DNA from 3 places in the Neobacillus sp. GCM10027624 genome. Region 1 is predicted to be linked to each of the others. Evidence: riboswitches for the same ligand, from Rfam matches in the RefSeq annotation. Region 1 holds a riboswitch; each other region holds the start of a gene.
What was found. Region 1 has a riboswitch for thiamine pyrophosphate ahead of thiC (phosphomethylpyrimidine synthase ThiC). Riboswitches for the same ligand answer to the same signal wherever they lie in the genome.
Positions count from the first base shown of each region.

Region 2: it holds a riboswitch for thiamine pyrophosphate, as region 1 does, so the genes downstream of both, ACFQZ9_RS09535 (uracil-xanthine permease family protein) here and thiC (phosphomethylpyrimidine synthase ThiC) in region 1, are expected to answer to the same signal.
Region 3: it holds a riboswitch for thiamine pyrophosphate, as region 1 does, so the genes downstream of both, ACFQZ9_RS04020 (thiamine phosphate synthase) here and thiC (phosphomethylpyrimidine synthase ThiC) in region 1, are expected to answer to the same signal.

Region 1 is NZ_JBHTHD010000002.1:198,380-201,659, forward strand. Features, by position in the region: gene thiC (phosphomethylpyrimidine synthase ThiC) at 1-1,673, opposite strand, end outside; TPP riboswitch at 1,814-1,926, opposite strand; gene ACFQZ9_RS01015 (hypothetical protein) at 2,050-2,388, opposite strand; gene ACFQZ9_RS01020 (transglycosylase domain-containing protein) at 2,529-3,280, opposite strand, start outside.
Region 2 is NZ_JBHTHD010000003.1:898,646-901,925, forward strand. Features, by position in the region: gene ACFQZ9_RS09520 (ATP:cob(I)alamin adenosyltransferase) at 1-578, shown strand, start outside; gene ACFQZ9_RS09525 (ECF transporter S component) at 568-1,068, shown strand; gene ACFQZ9_RS09530 (ATP-binding protein) at 1,065-1,784, shown strand; TPP riboswitch at 1,839-1,949, shown strand; gene ACFQZ9_RS09535 (uracil-xanthine permease family protein) at 2,024-3,280, shown strand, end outside.
Region 3 is NZ_JBHTHD010000002.1:796,966-800,245, forward strand. Features, by position in the region: gene ACFQZ9_RS04010 (hypothetical protein) at 1-1,010, opposite strand, end outside; gene ACFQZ9_RS04015 (GNAT family N-acetyltransferase) at 1,166-1,651, opposite strand; TPP riboswitch at 1,886-1,994, shown strand; gene ACFQZ9_RS04020 (thiamine phosphate synthase) at 2,011-2,727, shown strand; gene thiO (glycine oxidase ThiO) at 2,702-3,280, shown strand, end outside.

The sequences.
Region 1 (3,280 bases):
GCCATGCCGCGGATATCATGAGAAATCCTCATCGAACAGAACTTTGGTCCACACATCGAACAGAAATGAGCCGTTTTTGCCCCCTCAGCTGGCAATGTTTCATCATGATATTCCCTTGCCCGCTCAGGATCTAAAGATAAATTAAATTGATCCTCCCAACGGAATTCGAACCTAGCCTTCGATAAGGCATTATCACGATCTTGAGCTCCTGGATGGCCCTTCGCCAAATCGGCAGCATGTGCAGCAATTTTATACGTAATAACCCCTTCACGCACATCCTCCTTATTTGGTAAGCCGAGATGTTCTTTTGGAGTAACGTAGCAAAGCATCGCCGTCCCAAACCAGCCGATCATAGCCGCACCAATTGCAGAAGTAATATGATCATATCCAGGCGCAATATCTGTGGTTAACGGCCCTAATGTATAAAAAGGAGCTTCCTTACAAATTTCTAATTGCTTATCCATATTCTCTTTAATCTTGTGCATTGGCACATGGCCAGGACCTTCAATCATTACTTGGACATCATGCTTCCATGCTATTTCTGTTAATTCCCCAAGTGTTTCAAGCTCGGCAAATTGTGCTTCATCATTGGCATCCGCGATACTTCCCGGACGTAGTCCATCTCCGAGTGAAACAGAAATATCATATTGTTTCAGAATTTCACAAATATCTTCAAAATGAGTATATAAGAAACTTTCCTGATGGTGAGCTAAGCACCATTGGGCCATAATGGATCCGCCTCGTGATACGATTCCTGTTGTCCGTTTCGCCGTCATTGGAACATAGCGCAATAGCACACCGGCGTGAATTGTAAAATAATCTACACCTTGCTCCGCCTGTTCGATTAATGTATCACGGTACACTTCCCACGTTAAATTCTCAGCGATTCCATTTACTTTTTCTAATGCTTGATAAATCGGAACGGTGCCAATTGGAACAGGTGAGTTACGGATGATCCACTCTCTTGTTGTATGTATGTTTTTTCCCGTTGATAAATCCATGATGGTATCCGCACCCCAGCGTGTGGCCCATGTCATTTTTTCAACCTCCTGCTCTATGGAGGAAGTGACGGCCGAATTTCCGATGTTGGCATTGATTTTTACATGAAAATTCCGACCAATAATCATCGGTTCACTTTCAGGATGGTTGATGTTAGCAGGAATAATGGCTCGGCCTTGGGCTACCTCATCTCGAACAAATTCCGGATCTAAGTTTTCACGAATCGCAATAAATTCCATCTCGGGAGTTATCAAACCTTTTTTGGCATAATGCATTTGTGTAACATTTTTTCCAGACTTTGCTCTTAAAGGTGTCTTATTTAAATTTGGGAACCATTCAAGGTTTGCGCGTTCATCCCCATCAAGGTAGCCGTTATCCTTAGGTTTAATCTCTCTACCTTCATACGCCTCCACATCTTCCCTTTCGAGAATCCACTTTCGACGTAAAGCGGGAAGCCCTTTGCGAATATCGATATCATAATTCGCATCTGTATAGGGACCGCTTGTATCATAAACTCGTAGTGGAGCATTCTCTTCTTCACCAAAAGTAGTGACAGTTCGGTTTAGGCTAATTTCCCTCATTGGAACCTGGATATCCGGCCTGGATCCCCTTTGATATACTTTCTTACTTCCTGTAAATTGTGATTTTAATTCAATGTTCATTTCCGTTTGCATGTAACTTCCTCCTTTAATGTTATCCAAATCTGGAAGATACAGCATCGTTCATTACGGAGAATGAATGACAATAAAAAAAGGTTCTGTTTACACAGAACCTGATTAAATCGTCAAAAAGTAGTGGCGCGTTGTAAGAATTGACGCCTTCATAACTACTTCCCTACGCTGGTATCATCCAGATCAGGTTCGAAGGGTCAAAGAATTAACGCATTCTTCTCTCAGTCCGAGCTATCGGACCCCCCTAGTAGAGCATTGGAAACAATATACAATATGAAACTTACCTTTACAAATTAACATAAGTTTTTAGATAATAAAAGCCTTTCTCTCTATTTTTTATTGAAATAAGTAAATAGAACTAGATTTTTTCTATTTTTCTTCAAGTCGGTTGTTCTTGTTTCGTTTCACTTGTTTGATTTCCTTGATTGTTGGCATGCTGATTGTTTCGATTTTCTTGATTATCTGATTGCTGATTGTTTTGGTTTTCTTGATTATCTGATTGCTGATTGTTTTGGTTTTCTTGATTACTCTGCTTACTTTGATTCTGATCTTGCTGTTGGTTTTGGTTATTTTGATTATTTTCCTGATTACCATTTTGTTTATTATTTTTTAAGTAGGAATAGAAGATGAAAAGTCCCAGTGCTACAGGTAAGGAAATAAGGAACAAGATAAACCACATCGTATTAATAAAATGTTGATAAATCCACCAATCTTGCAAAGAAAACACCTCATACCGTCAATTTGACCGTTAGTATATAGAGTTAACTTTGAAGTTTTGGTTTATTCACTTTTTTTCATTATTCCAGTTGTAGTAAAAAAAGACTGCTGAAATTGAATTTCATGCAGTCATTACAGAACTTAATGGTTATTATTTTTTCCGTGTCCTTTTTGCTTTTTCTCTTGGTTTTTTTGTTTACCAGGTGCTTTCTCTATTTTTTTCTCGATAGCTTTTTGTTGCTTTTCCACGATCTTTTGAGTCTTTTTTTGTTGCACCACAGGCTTAGGTGGGGGTGGAACCTCGGCTGCACCGCGAATATAAAGATCATTTCCCATTTGATACACATCATTCGGCTGCTGGAAGGTTGTACTGTCCGTGCCAAATTTCTGCATCATTTTACTAAACATGATTTGCGCAATATGTGTTGTATCTCCTGGTAAATAGTTACCCGTGCCATTCTTCACATATCCCGTCCAAACAGACATCGTATATTGTGGGGTATATCCCGTAAACCAACTGTCCTTGGCTACACCACCCAATGGATAGCCATATTGAAGACTAGTCCGTTCATCAAAATTAGTCGTTCCCGTTTTTCCGGCAATATCCAGCCAAGGTACATTTGCTGCTTTACCTGTCCCAGAGTCCACAACATCCCGCAGCATATCGGTAATCATATAGGCAGTGTAATCATGCATAACCTGTTTTGGTTTCGGTTTAAAGCTCACGACTTTACCGTTCGGAAACACGACTTTTTGTACAAAATGCGGCTTGTTGTATGTGCCTTGATTGGCAAAAGCACTGTATGCCCCAGCCATTTCCAATGGGCTGACGGTATTTCCGCCAATGGCATAGGACTCATAAATTTGGTTGTGATCAAAAGTAATCCCTAGCT
Region 2 (3,280 bases), on a different contig from region 1:
TATATACAAGAACCGGTGATAAGGGAAAAACAAGTATCATTGGCGGAAGAGTTGATAAAGATGATACTAGAGTAGAAGCGTATGGAACCGTTGATGAGGTAAATTGTTTTGTCGGCCAGGCAATTCAAGAGCTTGATCCGGTCCTTTTCGCAGATGTACTAGCCGACCTTGAAACCATTCAGCACGAATTATTCGATTGTGGCGGAGACCTAGCAAATGTTTCAGAAAAACGTGAAATAAAACTGCATAAAGAGTCGATCGATTATTTGGAAAAGAAAATCGATGAGTATATTGAAGAGGCTCCTGAATTAGAAAGGTTTATTTTACCAGGAGGTACAAAACCGGCTGCCTCGATTCATATTGCGAGGACCGTAACAAGGAGAGCAGAACGCTTGGTGGTAAAATTGATAAAAGCTGACTCAAATGCTCCTGAACTTGCACTGCAATACTTAAACCGTCTATCAGACTATTTCTTTGCCTTAGCAAGGGTAATTAATTATCGCCTGAATGTAAAAGATGTGGAGTATGTAAGGAGTGCAAAAGTGTTCAGAGGTGGGAAGCGGTCGGATGAAAAATAGATTGAAGGGAAAAATGCTAAGCTGGCTTGCGCTTTTCACCGCATTATCTGTAGTGGGGGCTTCCATCAAAATTCCAGCAGTCGTTGGAAGTGTCGCCTTGGATGTGTTCCCAGCACTTCTAGCAGCTGTATTAATCGGGGCTCGACCAGGAGCGATTGTCGCTGCATTTGGCCATTTATTATCTGCCCTATTTGGCGGTTTTCCACTAGGACCAATGCATATTTTAATTGCCGGTGAAATGGCAGTGCTTGTTTGGATTTTCGGGGGTTTGTATAAAAATAAGAGAATCATAGCCAGTGCTCTTTTTGTTTTAGGAAACGCATTTGCCGCACCGCTTCCCTTTATTTTTTTAATGAGTATGGGTTTCTACGTGACACTTGTCCCATCATTATTAATTGGTTCAATGATCAATGTGATAATAGGGTTACTGTTGATTCCGAGACTTTCAGGTCTTTTTAAAACTGCAGGACAGAAAGAAGAACTTAAATGATGAGAGACAGTGTGACCATACCTTTAAACGAAGAGGAATCACTTATCATTTCAAGCGATAATAGCGGTGGGATTGGGATGAAGGAGGGAGACCTGGTTAAAGTATCCTATGAAACGGTTGCCTATTATTCCTTTCGTGTTGCCGCCATGGAATGCATTGCAGGTGGTGGAAAGCCTATTTCTGTGGTACTTCACAATTTTTGCGGCAATGAACCGTGGAAGGAACTCGTCAAAGGTGTTCAAAAGGGAGTAAAGGAACTTGGTTTAAACGAAGTTTCCGTTACGGGAAGTACAGAAAGTAATTTTTCCTTAAAACAATCTGCTGTCGGGATTATCGTAATTGGAAAAAAGGGAGCAGATACAGTAATGGAAGTATCGCCTTCAGACTCTTTAAGAGTTGCGGTTATTGGGATGCCCCTTGTTGGCAATGAGGTGGTGGAGCAATCGGATAGCGTGGTACCATTGGCACTTTTCCAAGAAATATGCACACTAAAAGATGTGGTTGTTTTACCAGTGGGCTCAAAAGGAATCTTATATGAGATGAATCAACTATTTTCAAATATGGTTATAGAAAAAGTAAATCTACTAACGGATGTAGATGTTTTTAAATCATCAGGTCCTTCCACTTGCTTTATTGCCGTTTATTCTGTAGGCCTTGAAGAAAAAATTAAGAGTGCATCTGGTGATTATTTCCACCAGGTGCGTTTAGAATTTTAAAATATTTTGGTTGCTATTCACTTTAATTAGGTATAGGATAAAATTATTAAATTCATAGACTACTAGGGGTGCCCGGATTCGAGGCTGAGAGAAAAACAATTTGTTTTTTAACCCTTTGGACCTGATCTGGATCGTACCAGCGTAGGAAAGTAGTGGAAAAATTAATTTTTTCTATTGCCAATTAAGTCAGGTCCTATTATGGATCTGGCTTTTTTATTTTTTATAAAGGGGAGTACAGCATGAATGAGAACGAAAGTATTGTAATAGGGGTGGAGGAAAAATTACCGCCAGTTAAAAGTTTTTTATATGGATTGCAGCATGTCTTTGTTTCAAATGTCTGGCTGGATCCAATTTTTGTCGCAGCAATGATTGGATTGCCGCTGTCCTTATCAGCTAATATTGTCAACGCCATTTTTATCTCTGCAGGACTGGTAACCTTGATACAAGCAACGAAGCTTGTCAGATTGCCAATTGTTCAAGGACCGTCCGCAGCCTTTGACTCCATCATGATTTCAGCAGGTAAAGCAAATGCGCTTGCGGCTGCAAGTGGCAGTATCTTTTTAAGTGCAATAATTGTTCTTCTTTTATCCATTACCGGTGTAATTGGAAAACTAAAGGCTCTATTTACACCAGTTATTTCCGGAACCGTTATTTTTATCGTCGGAATTTCCTTATCAAGCTTTACGTTATATGAATTTTTAGGCGGAACACCGGGAATGGACAGCTTTGCAAGCTCGAGCACGCTAGTCATGTCCATCCCAACTGCCTTGGTGGTTATTGTATTATCTCTTTTCGGGCGCGGCATATGGAAGTCATTCTCTTTCCTTATTGCCCTGATTGTTGGCGACTTGATTGCCATTTGTATTGGAAAAACAAACTTTTCAATTATTAGTGAAAAAGGCTGGTTTGGCATGCCTCATTTTCTTCCTTATGGAGAATTCACCTTCCATTGGAGTTGGTTTTTGACGTTTTTTGTCGCTTATATTGTAGCGATTATTGAAGCAATGGGTGTTTATCAGGCATCCGCGGAAATGCTTGATATTGATTTAGACCGAAAAAGAATCCGGAACGGTTTTGCAGGTGAGTCTGCCGGTTCACTTATTTCCTCATTAATCGGAGGATTTCCTACTACCGCATATGCACAAAACGTTGGACTGTTAAGATTAACAGGTATAGGGTCACGAAAACCGGTGATCGTTGCTGGGGTAATTTTCTTAGTACTGGGCTTTGTCCCAAAAGCCGGTGCCATTCTAGCATTGACACCGGATGCCGTTGTCGGCGGGATCTTTTTACCTGCCGCAGCCAGCCTAGTTTTTACCGGAATTTCGATTTTGGCTAAAGTGGATAAAAACGAAACAAATTACATGATTATCGGATTATCCATCCTATTAGCGATTAGTCTGCCGACGTATTTTAAAGATGTAAAAGGAACAGTTGGAACGTTCCTCTCCAATAGCATTTTTATTGGTGCGTTTTTCTCTATCATTCTACAGGTT
Region 3 (3,280 bases), 600 kb from region 1:
ACAAAGTCATATAAATCAGCCAAACAAACCGGCAGTTTGTAGCCTTTATTGCTGCTCGCAATCAGCAACCCCTGATCACGAAGCTTCGAGACGATGTTAGAGCGAAAATTATGTGGGTTCAACTCGATATTGCGTATAGCATTGAGATTATTTAATATTTCCTGTGTGTAAACATATTCATCTGGATTTTCTTTCAGATTAAATAGTAAAAACTTTAAAAAATCAATGCGAAGTTTTTCATCCTCATCGTCACTTTTTCGATACTTATCAATGTATTGATAAGCTAAGTTGACTGCCTGTTTGATGATTACCTCGTCATTCTTAATGTCAGCAGAGTCTACCTTGTAATCATAGAGAAAATTCCGATAGTCATGGGGCCATAAATTGATTCGGACAATTTGAGGTTTGATGATTTTATAAAATGTTTGATAATATTTTGAAAGATTTCGGTCATACCCTATTGCCAGTGTTCGTGCAATCCATTCTGACAATTTGACAAGAATATCTGATTTCGTGTTATTGAATCCGAAGCTTGAATAATTAAATAGGTCAGGTATACATTCTTGTTTTACATAATTGATATACGCCTTCATAAACTCTTTCGGTTCCTGGTCGTCCGAAATAATATCAAGCTTTTCAAATGTATTCGATAAATCTTCGAGGACCTTGCGTGTTAAATATTTTATAAACGTATTTTTGTAGGTGACTCCACTGTTGTCTCTTATTTTCTGCTTATCGATCACATATGCATATATTTTAAAAGGTAATTCCTTCATTTCATTCAAAATTTGCAGCATAAGATCTGGTTGATTTTTTATGTAACTAAAATGGTTGTCTTCTTTTTGAATATATTTTTTCCATATCCTTTCAATTTCCCCTTCTAACCCTTCTTTATCGGAATCTTTTACTAGAATAGCCGTAATGATAAAGTGGGTTGAGACGTCACTGTTGTCAAAATCAAAACCATAATCACCATACTCATTGAAAAATGCATATTGGATATCGTACAACTTTCCCACCTCAATTGTCGATTAATTATTATCTAAATAGTTCGACAAATGGAAAGCAAACCCTCTAAAAGTTACTTTTTTCCTTAAACAAATAAAGAAAATTCGGGTGGTGCCAGGCACCACCCGAATTTTCTTGTTTCACATAGTCCACGGGATTATAAATTTTTAACCATGTTATACCACGTAACTCCGGCATGCTGGGAGTCCGAGGTTCCTAGGTTTCGGTATCCATGATTTAGATAGAAGACAATTAGTTCTTCTTTACAGGTAAGGGTGATTGTTTCGCGATTTTTTTCTTTTGCAGCTTTTTCAATATGAGCAAGGAGTGCCGCTGCCACCCCACGTGTTTGAAAATGTGGTGTTACCGCTATCCCAAGGATACTTTGATGGCCCCCCGTTTCTGGGTTTACCTTTAGATCCTTAAATAAGTCATCCGTAATGAAGGGGGTTTTAATAACCGGTCCATTAACAAAACCAATGACCACCCCATTTTCTTCCGCAACAAAAAAACTATCAGGGATCACTTTAATCCTCATTTCAAATGCTTCCTTTGTTGCCGCCTCTTCTTGAGGAAAACAAAGCTGTTCAATGATTACAATATCAGATAAGTCCTGCTCTTTTACGTTTCGAATATTCAACATGCCTAATCTTCCCTCCATCATCAATCTATTTAAGTTTAACACATGGAAGATAATATTTTCTTAAGAATGTCGAAAAATTGAAAAGTATTTATACAAGATTAAGAAATTAGAAATGATAAATATAAAAATCTAGTAAAATAAAACATTATTAAAAGTTGACAAAATGATTTGACATATCTGACCAGCGTGTTAATATAATAATTGCAGGAAAACATTACAAATGAATAAATAAAGCTATTCCGCTAGAGGTGCCTTTTTAAAGGGCTGAGATTGAAGTGCTACTTCGGGACTCTATGAACCTGATCTGGTTAAAACCAGCGTAGGGAAGTGGAAAATAGGATATTTGAGTAACCAAAAAATTGTTTATTTCAAATTTTCAAAAACCACTTCCTTACAAATCGGAAGTGGTTTTTTTCATTTCAACGGAATCTTCTAAAGGGGTGACTTATATTTCAAAGGAATTCCATCTTATTTCAAATGGTCAAATGCCAATTGAGCAGTTTGCTGAAATTGTCACAGATATCCAGCCATACATAACTGCGATTCACCTGCGAGAAAAAATAATAACAGCCAGAGAACTTTTTGATGCAGTCGAATTTTTAACAAAGAAAAACATCCCTTTGTCAAAAATAATCCTTAATGATCGGGTGGATGTGGCCTCAGTGACAGGAGTAGCGGGAGTTCAATTAGCTTATCACAGTTTAGATGCAGGCATTGTAAAAGATAATTTCCAACAACTTCGGGTAGGAAGCTCCATCCACTCTTTTGAGGATGGACTAAAGGCGATAAGGGATCATGCCGATTACGTGCTGTTCGGACATGTCTACCCTTCTCATTCAAAACCTGGAAAAATCCCTAAAGGTCTTGAGGAATTAAAAAAGGTATCTCAATTAAACATCCCGGTTATTGCAATTGGCGGTATCAGACCAGAAAATACTTATCAAGTTCTTCAGGCAGGTGCAACCGGTATTGCGGTTATATCGGGAGTGTTAGATGCAAAGGATCCAGTAGCAGCGGTAAAGTCTTACGCAAATGAACTAAAAAATGGAGATGAATCAATTGTGTCATTCATATGATGTTGCCATCATCGGCGGCGGAATTAACGGTGCTTCCATCGCCTATCAACTTTCCAAACTGGGTAAAAAAGTCATTATTTTAGAAAAAGAACGATTAGCTTGCCAGGCTTCGAGTGCGGCCGCGGGGATGCTGGCAGCCCAAGCGGAAATTGAACAAGAAGGTCCCCTCTTCCATCTGGCAATAAAAAGTCAGGCTATGTTTCCAGAACTTTCAAACGAGTTATTCGGGCTTACAGGAGTCGATATTGAGTTCGTCCAAAAAGGCATGTTAAGAGTCGCAGAAACAGATGAAATTGCAACCGAATTGAAAAAACAGGTCATTTTTCAAAATAATTGGGATTCCAAAATCCAGTGGCTCGACTCATTGGATATAAGAGAAATGGAACCAGCTATTTCACCGAGTGTTGCCGGCGGGATGTATCTCCCAAATGACGGGCATGTTCAACCGGGAAAATTAACTCAAGGCTTTGCAAAAGCCGCTATCCACTATGGAGCAGAAATTCATGAAAATACCGAGGTCCTCTCTTTTCTTTTTGAAAACGGGAAGGTCAAA